DNA from 2 places in the Bacillus sp. JZ39 genome. Region 1 is predicted to be linked to the other one. Evidence: a T-box and tRNA genes for the amino acid it is inferred to sense, from the RefSeq annotation. Region 1 holds a T-box; the other holds one or more tRNA genes.
The links. A T-box is a leader RNA that pairs with one kind of tRNA and senses whether it is charged. The one in region 1 lies ahead of tyrS (tyrosine--tRNA ligase), so its partner is inferred to be a tRNA-Tyr.
Positions count from the first base shown of each region.

Region 2: it encodes a tRNA-Tyr, which carries the amino acid that the T-box ahead of tyrS (tyrosine--tRNA ligase) is inferred to sense. The anticodon was not compared.

Region 1 is NZ_CP096389.1:2,811,524-2,822,689, forward strand. Features, by position in the region: gene M1D65_RS14455 (GAF domain-containing protein) at 1-133, shown strand, start outside; gene M1D65_RS14460 (diguanylate cyclase domain-containing protein) at 171-1,910, opposite strand; gene rpsD (30S ribosomal protein S4) at 2,205-2,807, shown strand; gene sr7p (small protein SR7P) at 2,829-2,957, opposite strand; gene tyrS (tyrosine--tRNA ligase) at 3,087-4,355, opposite strand; T-box leader at 4,406-4,642, opposite strand; gene acsA (acetate--CoA ligase) at 4,697-6,415, opposite strand; gene acuA (acetoin utilization protein acetyltransferase AcuA) at 6,576-7,208, shown strand; gene M1D65_RS14490 (acetoin utilization AcuB family protein) at 7,235-7,879, shown strand; gene M1D65_RS14495 (acetoin utilization protein AcuC) at 7,876-9,039, shown strand; gene motS (flagellar motor protein MotS) at 9,050-9,778, opposite strand; gene motP (flagellar motor protein MotP) at 9,768-10,586, opposite strand; gene ccpA (catabolite control protein A) at 10,649-11,166, opposite strand, start outside.
Region 2 is NZ_CP096389.1:185,171-196,336, forward strand. Features, by position in the region: gene M1D65_RS01050 (exo-beta-N-acetylmuramidase NamZ family protein) at 1-156, opposite strand, end outside; gene nagZ (beta-N-acetylhexosaminidase) at 170-2,098, opposite strand; gene amiE (N-acetylmuramoyl-L-alanine amidase) at 2,126-3,451, opposite strand; gene M1D65_RS01065 (PTS transporter subunit EIIC) at 3,508-4,875, opposite strand; gene M1D65_RS01070 (MurR/RpiR family transcriptional regulator) at 4,901-5,752, opposite strand; gene murQ (N-acetylmuramic acid 6-phosphate etherase) at 5,769-6,683, opposite strand; gene M1D65_RS01080 (GNAT family N-acetyltransferase) at 6,795-7,277, opposite strand; gene M1D65_RS01085 (DUF523 domain-containing protein) at 7,290-7,745, opposite strand; tRNA gene M1D65_RS01090 (tRNA-Glu) at 7,925-7,999, shown strand; tRNA gene M1D65_RS01095 (tRNA-Val) at 8,003-8,078, shown strand; tRNA gene M1D65_RS01100 (tRNA-Thr) at 8,083-8,155, shown strand; tRNA gene M1D65_RS01105 (tRNA-Tyr) at 8,178-8,262, shown strand; tRNA gene M1D65_RS01110 (tRNA-Gln) at 8,267-8,338, shown strand; gene sigW (RNA polymerase sigma factor SigW) at 8,569-9,132, shown strand; gene rsiW (anti-sigma-W factor RsiW) at 9,146-9,772, shown strand; gene cdaA (diadenylate cyclase CdaA) at 9,933-10,754, shown strand; gene cdaR (CdaA regulatory protein CdaR) at 10,747-11,166, shown strand, end outside.

The DNA.
Region 1 (11,166 bases):
TCCGATTCGTGTAGACGGAAAAATTGTCGGCGTCTTAGACATCGACAGCCCAGTGAAAAACCGTTTCGACGAAATTGATGAAAAATACTTAACTCAATTTGCCGAAACGCTAGAAAAAGCGTTAGCGCAGTAATATAAAAGCCCAAAACTGATATCGTTTTGGGCTTTTTTTATTTTATTGAGTCATGAACCATCAAGCGGTTTTTCCCGCTCCGTTTCGCGCTGTAGAGCGCTTCGTCTGCCTCATGCACAAGCTCTTTCAGCGATTTTCTTGTTTCTGTCGTCCAGCAGGAGATACCGCAGGAAATGGTTACCTCGGGTTTCGTATTTTTTCTGACCGCGTAAACCAGTCGCTCGGTAATCCGTTTCCCCACTGCAACCGGCACATTTGGCAAATAAATCGCCAGCTCCTCTCCTCCCCAGCGGGCACCGACATCATGCTTTCGGATGTTGCTTTTAATCACTGAAGCGACTTGAATTAAAATCTCGTCCCCAGTCTGATGGCCGTACGTATCATTTACATTTTTAAAATTATCAATATCAACAAGAATAAAAACACCCTTTTGGTGGATTTTCATGCTGTATTGAATTTTTTCATCTAAATACACTCGTGAATACAGTTCAGTCAGCTGATCTGTTTTCACAAGGTGCTCAAGACGGTCGCGAAGCATTGAATTGGTTACAGCCAGTGTCGCGTGATGAATCAGCGCCTGAAACAGCTTGTACATTTCAAATGTAAAAGCGTACAGCTCCTGTTTCAATAAAACCGCAAAGCCCAGAAGCCGGTCGTTTTGAATCATCGGAGCAGCCATCAGCGAGCCGTACCCCGCCTTCCCAAAAACAGACTGGCCATTCCCGATGAAAACCCCTTTTTCACCTTCATACAGCTTTTCTTTCAGCTCATTATAAAAATCTGACGGTTTCGCTTCTTTAAAAAATGCTGTGCTGCCTGGAAGCAATGTTAGGTTTTCAAAATGGTCTATATGAAAAAATCCCACTTCTTCTGCCTGAAACGATTCTGCCATTCTCACAGCCAGATCATTCATTGTATCAGTCAGTGTCAGCCGCTGATTCAGGCGGCGTGATGTTTCATTAATCAATTCCAAATTTGCGATGCTTGCTTTGGATTGTTCGTAGAGCTGGGCATTTTCAAACGCTTTTCCCGCCGCGTTTGCTAACAGCGACATTTCATCAAGGCAGGCATCAGTAAGAAAGCTGTCACCCGTTCCCTCAGCCTTCAACACCCCGTATGTGCCCTGCTGTCCTTTGATCGGAATATAGGCGACAGATTCATTTTTCCGCAAAATGTCTCCGGACAAATACACTTTGAGCGCAAAGGAATCGGATTTTTCCCCTTCCATATACAGCTCTTTTGCAGGTATCCCTAAACATTGGTCTTGATCGTGCGATATAAATAAAGAAAACTCAAAAAGAGAAAATGTGCTGGTCAAGCTTTCTAAAAGCTGCTTCAGCACATCTGTCTGATCAAGCAGTGAATGGAACAGCTCTGTCATTTTGTATATCTTTTTTTGGTAGATCGTTTTGTTATAGAGTCTTTCCTGTTTCATCGACTGGTTTAAAAATGAAGCAACCACGTCCGGAAGCCCTTCAGGAATCTCTTCATCCTGCCTGCACGCAAGATGAAAACGCCTGCCGGAGCCGTCCTCAATCAGATAACATGAAGCGTTTATTTTTGAAGCGGAAAAACGCGCTTCACCATCTGCCAATTTTGTCACAAAGCCTGATGGTGACGGTGTAAGCGAAACACAAAGGGTTGAAAAATAGGTTTGAATAGCCGAAGTCAGCCATATGAAAGAGTCGGTGAATGTGACTTTTTCAGATTTGGTTAATAAAAAATCGAGCATATGATAATGAAAGGCGGATAATTGATCTTTAGTTTGTTCTACCATATTTTTATCACCTAAAAGTTTACCACTAATTTTTGTTTATTATATCATAAACGGTGAAGCAATAATGGAGGAATGGTTGACTTCAAAACAAATAAATTATATAATGACCTTTGTGTGAAATATTGCAGCCTTTTTGTTCAGCTTCTATGTTTTCATTTTGTTCCTTATCAATAAGGTGTATCGTGTAACTCTCTGCTGCTGGAGCGAGGATACATGAAAACAAAATGTGCATGGTCGAATAGAGCAGACGGTTTTTATTTTCCACAAAAATAAAACCAAAGGAGGAGTCACATTATGGCTCGCTATACAGGTCCATCTTGGAAACTGTCCCGCCGTCTAGGAATCTCTCTTAGCGGTACAGGAAAAGAATTAGAAAAACGCCCTTACGCTCCAGGTCCACACGGTCCAGGACAACGTAAAAAATTATCAGAATACGGTTTGCAATTGCAAGAAAAGCAAAAGCTTCGTCACATGTACGGTGTAAACGAACGTCAATTCCGCACTTTGTTTGACAAAGCTGGCAAACTAGCTGGTAAACACGGTGAAAACTTCATGATTCTTTTAGATTCTCGTCTTGATAACGTTGTGTACAAGCTAGGTTTAGCACGTACTCGCCGTCAAGCTCGCCAATTGGTTAACCACGGTCACATTCTTGTAGACGGAAGCCGCGTTGACATCCCGTCTTACCTTGTGAAACCTGGTCAAACAATCGGTGTTCGCGAAAAATCAAGAAACCTTTCTATCATCAAAGAATCTGTTGAAGTGAACAACTTCGTTCCTGAATACCTTACTTTCGACGCTGAAAAGCTTGAAGGTACTTTCACTCGTCTTCCTGAGCGTTCTGAACTTGCTCCGGAAATTAACGAAGCGCTTATCGTTGAGTTCTACTCTCGTTAATCGTTTTAAAAACCCCTGCCGCTATGCGGTCGGGGTTTTTTTATCGTCTGTTTCGTCATTCGCCTCTTGCTGGCCAACACTGTCCTGCGCCTGCTGCTCCCAATGATCCCGCTGCAGCCGTTCTTTTGCAATCGTACACATGAGATTCACGCTTTAGCGCTCCTTTCATTTAAAAGGTGGTGATTGGTCGTGTTTGCCCTATCTAATATACTCTTTTCCTTTCATTCCTATGCGGTAAACAAAAAGATCCTTTGCCTTCAGTGGCAAAGGATCTTTTTCTTATTTATACGTCACAAGGAAGTATTTTTTCTTCCCGCGGCGCAGAACAGTAAATTGATCTTCGATACGGTCTTCACCTGATAGGGTATAATTTATTTCCGTCTTGCGTTCACCGTTAATGTAAACAGCTCCGTTTTGAATGTCTTCACGCGCTTGGCGTTTAGAAGGAGATAATTTAGATTGCACCAACACATCTACAAGTGAAAGCTCTTGGGTGCTGTCAACTTCCATAGATGGAACATCTTTAAAGCCTACTTTTACGTCTTGAGCAGAAAGCTCTTTAATATTGCCGCTGAACAGCGCTTGGGAGATGTTGATGGCTTGCTCCAGCGCCTCGCGTCCGTGAACAAGTGATGTCACTTCTTCCGCCAGGCGTTTTTGTGCTTCACGTTTTTCTGGCGCCGTTTCTGTTTTTTCTGCGTATGCTTCAATTTCCTCTTTTGAAAGGAACGTGAAATATTTCAAGTATTTGACAACGTCACGGTCGTCTGTGTTGATCCAGAATTGATAGAATTCATATGGCGATGTTTTTTCTTTATCAAGCCAGATCGCACCGCCTTCCGTTTTTCCGAACTTCGTGCCGTCTGCTTTTGTGACAAGCGGAATCGTTAGGCCGAACGCTTTTGCTCCTTCTTCTTCTGATTTTCTGATCAGTTCAAGACCGGCTGTGATGTTGCCCCACTGATCGCTTCCGCCGATTTGCAGTTTACAGTTTTTGTCTCTGTAAAGATTTAAGAAATCATAAGATTGAAGAATCATGTAGCTGAATTCCGTGTACGAGATGCCGGATTCAATTCTTGAGCTGACCGTATCTTTTGCCAGCATGTAATTGATGCCGAAATTTTTACCAACGTCACGAAGGAAATCGATCACATTCATTTTGCCGATCCAGTCAAAGTTGTTCGCGATGACAGCTGGGTTTTCTGCTGCTTCAAAATCTAGAAATCTGGACAGCTGGTTTTTGATTTTTTGGGACCATTCGGATACGATGTCAGCAGTGTTTAATGTACGCTCTGCTTTTTTTCCGCTTGGATCACCGATGAGGCCCGTCGCGCCCCCCACAAGCGCAATCGGATGATGCCCTGCAAGCTGAAAACGGCGAAGTGTTAAAATAGGCAGCAGGTGTCCGATATGCAAGCTGTCTGCTGTCGGGTCAAAGCCTGAGTACAAGCGGATTTTTTCTTCATTCAGCTGTTTATTTAACCCTTCTTCATCTGTCATTTGCTGAATCAATCCGCGGAAGGATAAGTCTTCAAGTAAGTTAGTCATAAGATAAAGCTCCTTTTTTGATTAAAATAAAAAACGCCCCTTCGTTTACACGAAGGGACGATTGATTATCGCGGTACCACCCTACTAATAAGAGAATGCAAACATTCGTCTTATCACTTTGCCTGATAACGGATCAGGTCCGTTCTTTCACTACTGAAAGCCTGGCCGGCTTTGTTTGCAAAAGCGGTTCATGAGTGTATTCGATATATCCGTCTGTGCTGATTTTCACCGGCCATCAGCTCTCTGGAACGTAAGGATATTCTACTTGTCTCAATCTTTACCTTTTCATATGAAGCTATATCATTTTTAACATAAATAAAATCCTGTGTCAACGCCGCCTTTTAATCCTCCATTGTTGACAGATCTCCAGCCGGCAGATTAAGCTCCCATGCCTTCAGCACGCGCCTCATGATCTTTCCGCTTCGGGTTTTCGGAAGCTTCTCTTTAAATTCGATCTCACGCGGAGCCGCATGGGCTGCAAGACCCTGCTTTACAAATAGGCGGATCTCTTCTTTCAGTTTATCAGACGGCTCAAATCCTTCCCTGAGTGCAATAAAAGCTTTAATGATTTCTCCACGCACCGGGTCAGGCTTTCCGATTACGCCTGCTTCTGCAATAGCCGGATGTTCGACAAGCTTGCTTTCCACTTCAAATGGGCCGACGCGCTCACCGGAGGTCATGATGACGTCATCAACTCTGCCTTGGAACCAAAAGTATCCCTCTTCATCCATGTAAGCAGAATCCCCAGACACATACCAGCCGCCCGGCATGAAATACGATTCATATTTTTCAGGGTTATTCCAAATAGTATGCATCATGGAAGGCCAGCCCTTTTTGATGGCGAGATTGCCCATTCGGTACGGCGGAAGCTCGTTGCCTTGATTGTCAACGATCGCTGCCTCCACTCCTGGAATCGGCTTACCCATTGAACCCGGTTTAATATCCATGCAAGGATAGTTGCAGATAAGCTGACTGCCCGTTTCTGTCATCCACCATGTATCATGAATTCGTTTGTTAAAAACTTTATGTCCCCATCTGATGACTTCCGGATTTAGCGGCTCACCGACACTGAGCACATGCCGGAGTGAAGTTAGATCATATTTCGCAGCCATTTCATCTCCCGCTCCCATCAGCATCCGAAAAGCGGTCGGCGCGCTGTACCAGACATTGACGCCAAGCTGTTCAATCGTACCATACCAGCTTTCCGGGCTGAAACGTCCGCCGACGATGACATTTGTCGCTCCGTTCAGCCACGGTGCAAAAATGCCGTATACCGTACCTGTCACCCAGCCTGGATCAGCTGTGCACCAATAAATGTCTTCTTCCTTTAAATCAAGGACCCACTTTCCTGTTTGATATTGCTGAATCATCGCTTCATGGACATGCAGCACGCCCTTTGGCGTACCAGTGGAACCTGATGTATAGTGAAGCAGAAAGCCGTCTTTTTTATCCATCCATTCGATATCCAGTCTTGTGCTTTCCTGTTTCGCTGCTTCATCATAATTGATGATATTCGTGCCGCTCTCAGCCTCTCCCCCGACTACGAAGACATGCTGCAAGTGAGGCAGTTTGTCTACCGGTATTCTCTCCAGCAGCTCAGGTGTTGTGACAACAACCTTTGCCTCACTGTTTTCAAGCCGATCTTTCACCGCTCCCTCCATAAATGCTTCGAACAGCGGCCCGGCGATGGCGCCAATTTTGATTGCGCCAAGCATAATAAAATAAAGCTCGGGTGATCTCGGCATAAAAATAAAAACGCGGTCCCCTTTTTCCACATTTCCATACCGTCTCAGCACATTCCCGGCTCTGTTTGATTCTTCCTTCATTTCTTTAAATGTGTATTTTTCATCCCTTTTTGCGTCTTTATAATAAAGCGCTACTTTGTTTTTTCGAAACGATTCGGCATGGCGGTCAATCGCTTCATACGCCGCATTCAGTTTCCCTGTCTCATGCCAAGAGAAATGTTTCTCCGCCTCGGTCCAATCAAAATGCCGGTACGTTTCTTCATAGTTTTTTAAGTTATGATCCCCCTCTATTGCTGGTAACGCTTTCAAATTCATGCCCAAACATCCCCCTTTGCTGAAGTTGTCACAATTATTATAGTATATATTCATATTCTTCTCAATTTTTAAAATATAAACCATGTTGAAAACGCTTTATAATTTGGTATTCTTAAAGAAGGCATGTATTTTTGATAAGAATTGATGGGACGGTGAATTAGTGGAACATCATAAAACATACCATTCAGCAAACATCAAAACAGCAACCGGCTCTTTACTGATAGAAGGGCCTGTCTCTCCAGAGGATTTGGCAGGTTATGAGTTTCATAAAGATTTAACCGCATTTCGCCCGCCTCGCGAGCAGCATGAAGCGCTAGTCGACATTGCAGGCCTTCCCGAAGGGCGCATTATTATTGCCAGAGACGGCCGAACCATTGTCGGCTATGTCACGTATTTATATCCTGACCCGCTCGAAAGATGGTCTGAAGGAAATATGGAGGATTTGATTGAGCTCGGAGCCATCGAAGTAGCGCCGGACTATCGGGGATGCGCTGTCGGAAAGACGCTCCTGACCGTCAGCATGATGGATGAACAAATGGAAAACTACATTGTGATGACGACAGAATATTACTGGCATTGGGATTTAAAAGGGATGAAAAAAGATGTGTGGGAATACAGAAAGATCATGGAAAAGATGATGAATGCAGGCGGATTGGTCTGGTTTGCAACGGATGAGCCGGAGATCAGCTCCCACCCTGCAAACTGTCTGATGGCCCGCATTGGAAAAAACGTCAGCCAAGAATCAATTGAGCAATTTGACAGGCTCCGTTTTTATCATCGTTATATGTATTAACTGACACTGGCAAAGGGGAAAAAATAATGATTGTTGAGCAAATCATGAAAAGAGATGTCATTACATTAACGAAGACGGATACGCTTGAAACAGCAATATGCAAACTGAAGGAATTCCATATCAGGCATCTGCCTGTTGTAGATGAAGAACGACACGTGATCGGCATGATTACAGACAGAGACATGAAACAGGCCAGCCCGAGTATTTTTGAAGAAAACAAACGAAGCCTATTTCTCACACGAAGCGTAGATTCAATTATGAAAAAGGATGTTGTCTGCGCCCATCCGTTAGATTTTGTCGAAGAAATATCAGCCGTGTTCTACGAGCATGGCATCGGCTGCCTTCCAGTGGTACACCATCAAAAATTAATAGGCATTTTAACAAAAACCGATTTGCTGCGGACGTTTGTCAAATTGACAGGCGCTGACCAGCCGGGATCGCAAATTGAGATAAAAGTAAACGACATCACCAAAAGCCTCGCTGAGATCAGCAGTCTTTGCCAAGACCTTCAAGTGAAAATATTAAGCGTGCTTGTTTATCCGCATGACGATCCCGGTGTAAAAGTGCTTGTCTTCCGTGTAAAAACGATGAATCCGCTGCCGTTTTTGCAGGCATTACAAAGAAATGGACACCACGTCGTATGGCCGTCAGAGCAAAGGGACCTGCTATGAGAGACAGTGTATTTATCTATTCTCCATCCTACCAAACCTATATGTTTCATCAGGAGCATCCCTTTAATCAGCAGCGGGTTCTGTTAACATATGATTTGCTTAAGACGATCAATGCCTTTGATGATGGAGACATTGTCACCCCCAGACTCGCTTCAGAAGAGGAGCTTTCCCTTGTCCACACGGACGATTACATTCAGGCCGTAAAGCTTGCGGGCGCCGGAAAGCTTCCCGCTGAAGAAGGAGAAAGCTACGGGCTCGGCACTGAAGACACACCCGTCTTTGCCGGCATGCACGAAGCGGCATCACTCTTGGTCGGCGGCACTTTAACGGCCGCAGACTGGGTCATGTCAGGACAAGCCCTGCATGCGGCAAACCTTGGCGGAGGGCTTCATCACGGCTTTCGTGGGAGAGCTTCAGGGTTTTGCATATATAATGACAGCGCTGTGGCGATTCAATATATCCAGAAAAAATACAGATCCAGGGTACTTTATATTGATACCGACGCCCACCACGGGGACGGTGTGCAATTTACCTTTTACGATAATCCTGACGTATGCACGCTGTCCATTCATGAAACAGGAAGGTATTTATTCCCTGGAACCGGTCAGATCCAAGAAAAAGGCAGCGGAAAAGGATATGGCTATTCCTTTAATATCCCGCTTGACGCTTTTACAGAGGATGATTCTTTTCTTGAGGCTTACCGGACAGCAGCTTCAGAAGTCGCCGCTTATTTCAAGCCCGATGTCATTATCAGCCAAAACGGCGCCGATGCCCATTACTACGACCCGCTGACGCATTTATCAGCAACAATCAATATATACGAAGAAATCCCCCGTCTTGCACACACTTTGGCTCATCAATATTGCGGAGGGAAATGGATTGCAGTCGGAGGCGGCGGATATGATATTTGGCGTGTCGTGCCCCGCGCCTGGGCCAGAATATGGCTTGAAATGAAGGGAATTGACCCGGGACACGAGATCCCGCCGGAATGGATTGCTAAATGGCAAAAACAATGCCCCGTGGCCCTTCCGTCGAGCTGGAGCGATCCGGCTGATTTATATCCTCCGATTCCCCGCAAGCCTGAAATCACAGAAAAAAATGCCCAAACTGTCAGCAAAGCATTATATGCGATACGTTCTGAACAGCAAAGAACAAAGTAAAAAACGACCTTTACGAAGAGGTCGTTTTTGATTTTTTTATCACTATTTCCACACGCCGATTTTCCTTCATGTGTTCATTTGTCTTGTTATCCTTCACCGGCTTTGTATCCGCATAACCGACAGCAATAAAGCGCTTGGAGGGAAGCTTCTCTTTAGACGTGAAGTATTGAATCACTCCACTTGCCCGTGCTGCTGATAGCTCCCAGTTCGACGGGTATCGGTATGTCGAAATGTTTCGGCTGTCTGTATGCCCCTCCACCTGAATGTCATTTGGAATTGTTTGAAGAAGAACGGCAATTTGGTGAAGAAGTGTTTCGGCATTTTTCAGCACCTTTGCCTCACCTGTATCAAACAGCACAGCCTCCTGAAGAACGAGCACGACACCGCGTTCATCCCGTTTGGCTGTCATTTGGGCCTTTAAATGATTGTCTTTTATATATGTATTTACTTTCTTGAGAAGCTGATCCTGCTGATCCTCTTGCTTCTTCGTATCAGATGGGGATGTATTCTTTTTTTCTATGGATGTTTGGTCCGGCTGAAGCCCGTTGCCTTCCTTCTGGATCGAGTCCACTGCCGCTTTAAATTTTTGCAGATCGATTTGGGACATCGAAAAGAGTAAAATAAAGAACACAAGGATCAAGGTGATCAAATCTGTAAAGGTTACCATCCAGCTGGATGAAGATTGACTGTTTTTTCCGCTTCCATTCCTTCTTTCAAAACGTTCTCTTCTAAGCTTCATGTACAGATCCCTTTTTTGTTTTTACTTGTTTTGGCTGCTTCTGCCATTCTTCCCGTGAGCTGAAAACGACCAGCTGGCTTTCAAGGTTGCGCGGGTTTTTTCCGGATTGAACACCGATAATCCCTTCCACCATTACCTGCTTGATAAAAATTTCACTTTCTGTTTTCTCTTCAAGCTTAGCCGCGATCGGGTTGAAGACCATATTTGCCAGTAATGAACCATATAAAGTCGTCAGAAGCGCAATGGCCATGTTTGGTCCGAGCATATGCGGGTCATTTAAGTTTTTAAGCATCAGCACAAGCCCGACGAGTGTTCCGATCATTCCCCACGCCGGAGCGAATTCTCCCGCTTTTTCAAAAACTCGCCGCCCTTTTCGGTGCCGTTCCTCCATTGCTGCGATTTCTGAATCCATGACGAGCCGAATCGTTTCTTCATCCCAGCCGTCAATCGCTAAAAGCAGCCCTTTTTTCAAGAATGGATCTTTGATTTCCCGAGCCTGATCATCCAATGATAAAAGCCCGTGTTTTCGCGCGTGATCGGAAAGGGAAACAAAGGTTTTCACAAGATCTTTCACATTGTCTTCCTGGCGGATGAATGCCTGCTTTAACACAGAGGGCGCTTTTTTCAGCTCTCTTGGCGGAAAACTGATAAAAACAGCGGCGCAAAGTCCCCCTGTTACGATGAAGAAAGAGGTCAGATCAAGAAAAGAGCGGAAACCGCTTACTCCAGATCCCGAAATAATCCCGATAACAATAATAATCGTTCCTAACACAAATCCAACAGGTGTAAGATAATCAAAACGTTTCATCATTTCTCCCCATGAAAAAAGCAAGAATTCACCATAAAGGTGAAGCTTGCTCTTTGTTTTTCTTATGACTTGGTTGACTTTCTAAGCTCTATACGGTGCGGCAGTTCGACGATATGCTCTTCAACCGGCTCTTTATTCATGAGCTTCGTCAGCAGTCTCATCGCAACGGCGCCGATATCATATGTCGGCTGAACAACTGTTGAAAGCTGCGGACGAACCATGAGGCTTAATCTTGTATTATCAAAACCGATAATGTCGAGATCCTCCGGAATGGATAAGCCCTGATCCTGAGCGGCATGGATAATGCCGAGTGCCATTTCATCAGTTGCAGAAAGAATGGCTGTCGGTTTTTTATCCAGGCTCATCAGATGCTGCAGTGCTTCGAGTCCGGAATCATATGTGTAATCCCCTTCAGCTACAAATTGTTCATTAAACGGAAGGTTCGCTTCTTCAAGCGCACGTTTGTAGCCTTGGAGTTTTTTTGAACGGTTGATCGGTTCTGCCATTGGTCCGGAAACGAATGCGATGTCTGTATGTCCTTTATCAACCAAAAGCTTCACAGCATCATAAATCGCCTGTT
Region 2 (11,166 bases), 1.4 Mb from region 1:
GAGCTGTTTTTTATAGTCTGGCAAGAGCGTGTCTATACCAGTTTGGACTTTAGGTTTTTTAGCCGTTTGATTCTTTGAATCGGGTGAAGCAGAGGCAGCGGTTATCGTTCCGAACATCATGAGCCCTGTCAGAAAAGCGAATATTGTTTTTCTCATGTGTCCCTCCTTATTAAAGCGGTTTTCCCGTTTTGATATTTAATCCGTAGCCATATGGATAAAGGGTGTCCCCCGGGTTCGTGACTGATGGGATGTCAACTGGAAGTGTGCCTTTAGGTTTTGCCTGGCCGAAAATCGCCATCACTCCGGCCGGAATATTAGGTTGAAGATAACGGCCATTTGCGTATCCTTTAAAGCCATAGACTGCAATCAGTGCCTTTGCTTCTTCGAAATTGGCTGCATCATAGGGGTTGCGCAGGCTCATTAAGACAAATGGTTTGTTGTGCTGCAGTGCGGCTTTCATGACAGCTCTCGGAAACACGGTGGCCCATTTGCTTGAATCTGATATTGTGTCGTCGATGACACCGTCGTTGACGACAGGGTCATTTTTGACGACATAGGAGCCGGTTATGATATAATCAGCCTTTTTTACTTGTTTTGCATGCTCGGCATTAAATACTTGGTTGGCAAAATTCATTTTGTCGACAGATACGGGTTTGATTTTCTTTCGCTTGATGAGATCGTGAATGGTTTGTTCGATTGAAGCAGTTTGTTCTTCGTAAGGTGCAACAATTAAGATGTGGCTGCCTTTTTTAGGCTTGAACGGCAAAGTGTGCTGTTCATTTTTTAATACGGTCACTGCTTTTTCAGCTATTTTTTTCTCTGCTTTGAGGTGACGCTTGCTTCCTACGATTTTTTGGGCTTTGGCTATTTTTTCGTTTGTACTGTCGTCATTTCGCGCTGGATACATGCCGCGTTTTATTTTCAGGGAAATGATTCTTTCAACTGATTTGTTGATTTGTTGTTCAGGGATATCCCCGTTTTTTACGGCTTCTTTCAAAGCTTGAATAACACGTGCGAATTTCTGTTCTTCTTTCATTGAAGTGACTGAGGCTGGCATTAATGCAATATCGACACCAGCTTTTACGGCCATGACCACAGCCTCTTCCTGTCCGAAATGATCTGCGATTGCCTTCATATTGAGTGCATCGGTAACGATCACACCATTAAAGCCCATTTCCTGACGAAGAAGACCTGTCATCACTTTTTTTGAAAGTGTAGCTGGAACCAGAATGTCCGATCCATCGAGTTTGCTTTTGTAAGTGGTGTCATCAAAGGCGGGAAACTGAACATGGGCTGTCATCACCATATCAGCACCAGCATCAATTGCTTTTTGAAAAGGATAAAGCTCGACCTCACGAAGCCGTTCTTGGCCATGGGAGACGAGCGGCAGTCCATAATGGCTGTCAACGTCCGTGTCTCCATGTCCCGGGAAATGTTTGAGGGCAGACGCGATATCCTGCCGCTGCAACCCTTTCATCGTGTATAAACCGAGACGTGATGTCAGTTCTCGATTGGAGCTGAATGACCGTACGCCGATTACAGGATTATCGGGATTATTGTTAATGTCCACGACAGGGCTGAAATCTGTATTGATGCCTAAGGCAGAGAGCTCTTTCCCGATGATGCTGCCGGTCTGATACGCATTGATTCTGCTTCTGGCTGCGCCCAGCGCCATATTCCCTGGGAAATTAGTGCCCTCCCCTAACCTCGTTACAATGCCGCCTTCCTGATCAATACTCAGCATGAGCGGGATTTTTGGACTTGCCTTTTGGTAATCGTCTGTCAGTTGGACAGTTTGTTTTGTTGTTTTTACATTTTCTGCAAAAAGGATGATGCCTCCGAATTGATATTTCTTGACGAGGCTGGCGACTTCATCATTCATTTCTGTAAGGGCTTGCGGAGAGGACTCGCCTTCCTTTTGCCAATTTCTAAAATCAGGCATCAGCATCTGGCCGAGTTTTTCATCTAACGACATACGATTGACAATCTGATTGGCATCGATTGAACGTTTGGATGCAGAGGCTTCTGTCTGTCTGGCCCCGAAAAAGCATGAAAGAAAGAGAACGGCTGAAAGGATAAGCGGAAAGACAGGTCTCATAGAAACTTCCTCCTATCGTCTAATCATTCACTCCATCGCTTCATAAATCGCGGTTATGACACTTCCATAACTGCCTGTTGCAAATTGATCACCCTCAAAGACGTTTGGATTTTCTTCCGGATCAATAACTGGTGTATGCTTTTTATTTGTTAACAATGCGATGCCTAAATTGTATGCTGGATCAATAATTGTAACTGTCCCTGTCCAGCCGGTATGCCCGTAAGCATTTTCACTGGCATGAGGGCCAAACATCCATTCCATGCTTTTACTTCCGTTCCGCCTCCAGCCAAGAGCGAATGTCGGGTCTGTTGCTGAAGGTGCTTTAAACAGGTCGGCTGTTTTCTGATCAAATAAAGAAATGTTTCGGTATGAACCTTTGTTTAACATGACTTGCAGCAGTATGGCCATATCATCTGCATTTGAGAACAATCCGGCATGCCCAGACACGCCATCCATTGAGTAAAACGCTTTTTCGTCATGCACCTCTCCTTGCAGCGTGTTTGTGCGGATGTTAGGGAATTGAATAACGCCGTCACGTGTATTGCCCATGCGTTCAGTAGCTGCGAACTGTTTCGGTTTAAAGCCCTTTTGCAGCGGATTGTACAAGGTATGCTTCAGCCTGAGCGGTTTGTAGAGCTCTTGCTCCGTGTAGACATCAAGCGGTTTGCCGGTGAGTTTTTCGACAATACATCCGAGTAGCATATATCCAATGTCACTGTATACGTGCTTTGTCCCAGTTTGGTAATCGAGCGGAATTTTCGTCAAATATTCAATCGTTTTGTCCCGTTCCTGGGAATAGTACTTGCCGGCTTTTTCCGGCGTGTAAAAGTAAAAGCTTGATGGGAGCCCTGATTGGTACTGGAGGACATCGATGACACGTATCTTGTCTTTTCCTTTTATGAGGTCACCCGGCTGATCCTTGAAACCCGGCAAATATGCAGAAACTTTTTCATAGACGTCAAGTTTTCCTTGGCTGACTAAGCGCTGCAATGCAAAATTTGTTGCGTACATTTTTGTATTTGAGGCTAAGTCAAACATCGTGCGGGTTTTCATTTTGGCCGGACGGCGCAGCAGTTCTGACCCTTCGTACTTTTTACTGTAGCCGTATGCTGCTTTTTTTATAATGCGTCCATCCTTCACCACCACAAGAACGGCGCCTGGAAATCCTGCTGCAATATCCCGTTCTATCATCTGATCTACCTTCCTTAGCTTCTTCGTCGAGAATTGTGCAGTTTCTGCATTTATGGTTTTCGACTCAATCAAGTTGTCTGCTGTTTGTGCGAAGGTTTCATTTGGCGCAAATATCGATAGGGTTAAAATGGCACTGAATATGAACAGTGTCTTTGTTTTCACAGGCTAGCCCCTTTCTGTGCTTCTATCCCGTTTACTATCCCTAATACAGAAACAATTTAATCGAACTGAGAAGCCATTTCATCTTTATATCCGAATGCATAGGTCAATAAAAAGCCGGCCGCGTAGGAAATAAAGAGCCCAACGATATACAGGATGATTTGCGAAGGCAGGACTAGAAAGGAAAGCGGCAGTCCGGAGACACCAATCGCAATGGTGGCTACTTGAAAATAAGCTTGAAAGGCGCCGCCGATTCCAGCTCCTAAACATGCTGTTAAAAACGGACGGCCAAGCGGCAGCGTGACTCCGAAAATAAGCGGTTCACCAATGCCGAGCAGTCCCGATGGAAGCCCGCCGGCGATTGCTTTCCTCAGTGTTGTTTTTTTCGTCTTCACGAAAACGGCAAAGGCCGCGCCTACCTGTCCTGCACCTCCCATAGCCAAAATAGGGAGCAGAGGATCATTGCCAATTGAATTGATCAGTTCCATGTGCACAGGCGTCAAGCCTTGATGCAGTCCGGTTACGACGAGAGGAAGGAAGGTTGCGCCCAGAATAAAGCCCGCAGCGATGCCGCCGATGTCCAGGATGGACAGTAGGCCGGATGTAATAGCATCAGAAATGAATCCGCCTAAAGGCATAAATACGACATACGTTACGATTCCGGTGATTAACAGTGAAACGGTGGGTGTGACAATGATATCGAGTGATTGAGGAATAAAACGGCGAATAAATTGTTCGGTGTAAGCAATGAATATGGCTGCGAAAAGGACGCCGATCAGACCTCCCCTGCCCGGGAGAAGCTCTTCTCCAAATAAACTGATTTTTGCGATCTCCGGATTGATAATCAAGATCCCGGCTAAAGCCCCAAGTGCGGGTGTCCCGCCAAATTCTTTCGAAGCGTTAATACCGACGAGAATGCCGAGATAAGTGAACAGCCCTGATCCGATGACTGTCAGGATAACCGCAATTTGTGAGTCTGCAGAGAGCCAGCCTGCTTGAATAATTGCTTTGGTAATCCCAGTAATTAAACCGGAAGCGACTAGAGCGGGAATAAGAGGGATAAAAATGCTGGCAATTTTACGTAAGAAAAGTTTAAAAGGAGTGGCGTTTTTTCGATTGATATCGGCTTTCTTTTTGGCCGCTGCTTCTTTGACATCGGCACCTTCTTCTGCTGACACGAGCTTTGAGAAAGCAGCTGTAACATGATTGACAACTCCTGTGCCGAGGATAATTTGTAAGGTTTCAGCTTCAACGACCCCCAATACGCCGTCAAGCTTTCTTAAACCCTGAGCATCTGCTTTGCTTTCATCGTAAGGCGTAATGCGCAGGCGTGTCATGCAATGCGTATATGAAGAAATATTGGATTTTCCTCCGCATAGCTCAAGGATTTTCTGTGCGAGATGATGGTAGTTATTTTCTTTGCTCATTAAAACCCCTCCCCTTCAAGATGCCTTATTTTATTCTCATAGATTGTATGGCTGCTCTCGTTTTATCGATATAACCGGTTGTCGTTTCATACTGCTCAGCCGCCATGCCTAAAAACAAAACATCAATTATAAAAAGCTGGGCGAGGCGGGAAGAAGTGGCTGCACTTCGAATCAAGGCTTCATTGGAATGGGCTGTATACAAAGGGACATCAGCCAGTGCGGAGACGGATGTCTGACTGAATTGTGTGAGGCTGATCGTTGTGATGCCTTTTTCCTTAGCCATGGCGAACAGTTCAACGATTTCTTGTGTCTCTCCTGAAAACGAAATGGCGAATACGATGTCGTCTTTATCTGCATTTGCGATTAAAGATGCCACAAGATGAGTGTCTGTAAACGCGGTTGCTTGTTTATGAATGCGAAGCCACTTTTGCTGGGCGTCCTTGGCGACAATGCCGGAAGCCCCGAGGCCGATAAAATGCACGGTATGAGCTTTGAGAAGCAGAGAAACCGCTCGTTCAAGCTCTTTGTAGTCCATCAGGTCTGAAGTATCCTGAATGGCTTGAATGGCATTGCCGGCCGTTTTTTCGGAAATGGAGGGCAGCGGCTCGTGGGGAACAATATCCCGGTAGCCCTGAAACGTAGGCTTTACCAGATCGCCTGCTACTCTCATTTTTAAATCTTGAAATCCTTTTAAACCGAGTGATTTGCAGAGCCTGATGACGGCAGCGTCACTTGAATTGGCTAAGGCGCTGATTTCGTTGACCGTGCTTTCGATTGCTTTGTGGGGATGGGCTAGGATATAATCTGCAAGTTTGCGCTCGGATGGAGGGAGCTTATGCTTCATTGATTGGATGATCGCTAAACCGCCTGTGGCCATTCTAGTTCTCTCCTTATCATGGATGGTAATGTTCGATTGCTTTGTCAATGAAACCGTTTGCTTCATCGAGTAATGTCTGTGCTTGTTTCTGATCTGTGCTTGTTTTGAGCATGACGATTGCTGTTTTGACGTGATGATCGGCTTGTTCCAGAGTGTATCTTGCTGTGTCGTATGAAGCGTTTGTAAGGCTTTGGATGATGCTGATGGCGCGTTCTTTTAGTTTTTTGTTGCTGACGTTGACGTCTACCATCAAGTTTTCGTAAACCTTGCCGATTTTGACCATTACAGCGGTAGATATCATGTTTAGAATCATTTTATGAGCGGTTGCGGCTTTCATACGTGTTGATCCTGTAATGGCCTCAGGTCCGACGACAACCTCAATACTGTGATCCGCATCCTTGCTGATGGCGGAGTTTTCATTGCAAGTAAGGGCGATGGTGTGTGCTCCGACTTTTCGGGCGTATCTTAGGGCGCCTGCGGCGTACGGTGTGCGGCCGCTTGCTGCGATGGCAATGACGGTGTCATTTGAAGTGAGCTGTATGTTTCTTAAATCTTCAGCTCCTGCTTCTTCACTGTCTTCAATGCCCTCTGCTGCCTGTAAAAAGGCTTTGGGGCCTCCAGCCATGATTCCGATGACCTGATCAGGGCTTACGCTGTAGGTAGGAGGACATTCAACAGCATCCATGACGCCGAGTCTGCCGCTTGTGCCGGCGCCTGTATATATGAGCCGGCCTCCATTTTGAAACGATTCATATGCGCAGTCTACAGCTGTTTTGATGTCGGGGAGAACCTCCTGAACGGCTGCAGCGACTTTCATATCTTCGTTGTTGATCATTTTGAGGATGCCAAGAGTGTTTGCTTTGTGGATTTCAACTGTTTGGCTATTGCGTGATTCCGTTGTGAGACGGTGAAGGTTTAATGGTTCTGACATGAGGATGCCCCCTGTTTTAAAATGATATATCTCAATATTCAGTATATTCATTTCTGTTATGATATTTCAACTATGTTTTTAAATTTTTGAAATTTTATTTCACTTAAGAGACTATAAGAAATGATGAAGGATCAACTGTTCTCCAAGCGGCCCGATTCTTCGCCGTCCTTTATCAAGGAACCCGCTTTTCATATAAAGGTGTTTTGCGCGTATGTTCAGATGATTGACGGCCAAGATGATTTCGTCGCACCATGGAAAATATCCGCTCACAAAAGCGGGAAGCAAAAGCATGGCTTTTTTCGCATAGCCTTTTCCGTGATGCACAGCGTTTAAAGACAGGGAGCTGAGCAGTAAAGCAAATGGATTGTTAGAATAGGAAGCAAGCGTTTCTTTTGATGCATGTAAAATGAAAAAACCGACTGGAAGGTCGTCTTTTAAGATGACAACCGGGTATCGGTCCTGTATGCCCAGAGCCTGAGACAGCACCTCTTTCGGGAGGGAGGTAAAGCGTTTGTCATCGTTGGTGAGCGTGAATGATTGAAGCTCGGGCAAGTGTTCAGGCTTATAGAAGGATAAAGAAATGTCTTGAGTCATGTGGTGGCCTCCTTACAATATGTCGTCAAGCTCGTTTTCCGAAATGACGCGGTAGCCCGCTTGTTTTAACAGTGCGGCGGTTACTCCGCTGCCGGTGATTTTTTTGCCAGAGAATGTGCCGTTATAGATAAAACCGCTTCCGCAAGATGGACTGTTTTCTTTTAATATGACGGCAGAAGCGTTGATTTCTTTTGCGTAAGCCAATGTTTTCGCGGCGCCTTCCATATATAGTTCTGTGACGTCTTCTCCTGAAGCTGTCACGATTTTCGCTGTTCCATTGAGGACATCCTCGCCGGTGCCTCCTATGATTTCTGCGGGTTCGCGTGGGGTAGAGAAGCCGCCGAGAAGTTCAGGGCAAGCCATGACTGCTTTCTTTTCATCGACGAGTTTTCTGATTTTCTCCGACGCTGCGTGAGAGCCGTTATATCTGCATTCAATGCCTCCAAGGCAAGAACTGACTAGAATCATATTAGGTTCTCCTCTCTTGCTTTGCTTGTCTCTATCATAAAATAAATGGCTTTAGTTGGGAGGCTTTTTCAGTTAAAAAAGGAGTTAAAAAGTTTGAAAATAAAAAATTTAATTTTTCTCTTTACAAACAGGGGGTGACCTGTATATAATAACTTTTGTCAGCTCGACGAGAACACAACGGCCCGTTGGTCAAGCGGTTAAGACACCGCCCTTTCACGGCGGTAACACGGGTTCGAATCCCGTACGGGTCACCATTTGGAGGATTAGCTCAGCTGGGAGAGCATCTGCCTTACAAGCAGAGGGTCGGCGGTTCGAGCCCGTCATCCTCCACCATCTTGCCGGTGTAGCTCAATTGGTAGAGCAACTGACTTGTAATCAGTAGGTTGGGGGTTCAAGTCCTCTTGCCGGCACTGTTTTTTCAAAATTTTATGTGGAGGGGTAGCGAAGTGGCTAAACGCGGCGGACTGTAAATCCGCTCCCTCAGGGTTCGGCAGTTCGAATCTGCCCCCCTCCACCATTATTGGGCTATAGCCAAGCGGTAAGGCAACGGACTTTGACTCCGTCATGCGTTGGTTCGAATCCAGCTAGCCCAGTCACAGACACCTTTGATCAAAAGGTGTCTTTTTTCTTTTCGGAAAAATCATTCCAACTTCTAACTGTTCAGTCTGTATAATAATTTTAAAAATATGTTAAGGTAGTTTATTCACGAATTACCATCTACACCCTGCCAAAAATTTGATAAACTTATTTTATAAAAAAATTGAAACCTTTTGAAACGAAGCTCGTATACATACAGACCGGTGAAGGCAGAGGTTAGATAAATATGGAAATGATGATTAAAAAAAGAATTAAACAAGTCAAAAAAGGCGACCAGGATGCATTTGCGGACATCGTAGATATTTACAAAGATAAAATTTATCAGCTTTGCTACCGTATGCTTGGCAATGTGCATGAGGCGGAGGATATTGCACAGGAAGCTTTCATCAGAGCGTACGTTAATATCGACAGTTTTGATATTAACCGGAAATTTTCAACTTGGCTTTATCGAATCGCGACCAATTTGACCATTGACCGCATTCGCAAAAAGAAGCCGGATTATTACCTCGATGCAGAGGTGGCTGGTACGGAAGGCTTGACCATGTATTCTCAAATCGCCGCAGATGGTGTTTTGCCTGAAGATGCAGTTGTGTCGCTGGAGCTCTCAAACACGATACAGCAGAAAATTTTAAAGCTTCCTGACAAATACAGAACAGTCATCGTATTAAAGTATATTGACGAACTCTCATTAATTGAAATCGGGGAGATTCTAAACATTCCTGTGGGGACTGTGAAAACGCGGATTCACAGAGGCAGAGAGGCTCTTAGAAAACAATTAAGGGATCTTTAAGTGGGGTGATGAAATGAGCTGTCCTGAACAAATTGTGCAGCTTATGCATATGCATCTTGATGGAGATATCCTTCCAAAAGATGAACACGTATTAAATGAACATCTGGAGACATGCGAGAAATGCAGAAAGCATTTTTACGAGATGGAGAAATCCATAGCGCTCGTACGGAGCACATCGCATGTCGAAGCCCCCGCGGATTTTACCGCTAATGTCATGGCAAAATTGCCTAAGGAGAAGAAAAGAGCTTCTGTAAAAAGATGGTTCAGATCCCATCCCGTTATCGCAGCTGCTGCGGTATTCATCATTTTGATGGGCGGGGGTTTTTTTAACAGCTGGCATAATGACCACAATTTCAGCGTGTCCAAGCAGCCGAATCTTGTGGTTCATAACCATACTGTGACCGTGCCAGAAGGTGAGACGGTCAAAGGTGATGTCACTGTCAAAAACGGCAAGCTGATTATTAAAGGCAAAATAGACGGGGATGTAACCGTCGTAAACGGAGAAAAATATATGGCCTCTGCTGGACAAGTCACCGGTCAGATTGAAGAAATCAATCAATTATTCGATTGGACATGGTACAAGATGAAGTCTGCGGGGAAAAGTGTACTCGATGCATTCAGTCCGAACGGAGAAGAGTAAAGCGCGTTAGCCGCTTTGCTCTTTTTTTGCGGGCTGAGAGGGCTGGCACATTTCACTTGCTAAATCGAAATGTGGTATAATGGGCTCGCTATGTAAAGTACATATGCGTAACACGTAAAACACAAAATACGAAATGACTGAAATCTTGGAGGACGAGGAAATGGCTTTTGAGGATATCCCTTTTTTGCAGTACCTCGGCAATGCCGTTGATATTCTCCTTGTTTGGTATGTGATATATAAATTGATTATGGTGATACGCGGCACGAAAGCGGTTCAGCTGTTAAAAGGAATTGTAGTCATCGTGCTTGTTCGTATGGCCAGCCAATATTTGGGCCTCAGCACACTTCAATGGCTGATGGACCAAGCGATAACATGGGGATTTTTAGCAATTATTATTATTTTTCAGCCTGAGCTGAGAAGAGCGCTTGAACAGCTAGGCCGCGGCCGCTTTTTTTCGAGGAGCGGCACGCCTGTTGAAGAAGCGCAGCAGAAAACGATTGAGGCCATTACAAAAGCGATCAATTATATGGCGAAACGCCGTATAGGCGCCCTGCTGACCATTGAGCGGGATACTGGAATGGGGGATTATATTGAGACCGGCATACCACTGAATGCCAAAGTCAGCTCTGAGCTGCTGATCAATATTTTTATCCCAAACACCCCGCTTCATGACGGTGCGGTGATTATGAAAAATAATGAAATTGCCGCGGCCGCCTGTTATCTGCCGCTTTCTGAGAGCCCGTTTATTTCAAAAGAACTGGGCACGCGGCACAGAGCAGCTGTCGGTATCAGTGAAGTAACAGACAGTTTGACGATTATTGTGTCTGAAGAGACCGGCGGCGTCAGTGTGGCAAAGAACGGCGACCTTCACAGAGAGCTTACAGAAGAAGCGCTGAAAGAAATGCTTGAAGCCGAGTTTAAGAAAAACACCAGAGACACTTCTTCTAACCGCTGGTATTGGAGGGGCAAGAAAAATGGATAAATTCTTAAACAACCGCTGGGCTGTGAAAATCATTGCTCTGCTTTTCGCGCTCTTGCTTTATGTAGCGGTTAACAGCAACCAAGCACCGACTCCGAAAAAACCGGGTGAATCTTTCTTTCCGACATCAACAACTGATGAAGCAACTCTGACTGATATTCCGGTTAAAGCGTATTATGATGATGAAAATTACGTCGTGACGGGTGTTCCGCAAACGGTTAATGTCACGATAAAAGGCTCGACAAGCGCCGTGAAAAAGGCTCGGCAGACCAAAAACTTTGAAATATATGCTGATATGGAACATTTGAAAACCGGCACACATAAGGTTGAGCTTAAGGCCAAAAACGTGTCGGATGGGCTGACAATCTCAATTAATCCGTCTGTTACGACAGTGACCATTCAGGAACGGACGACC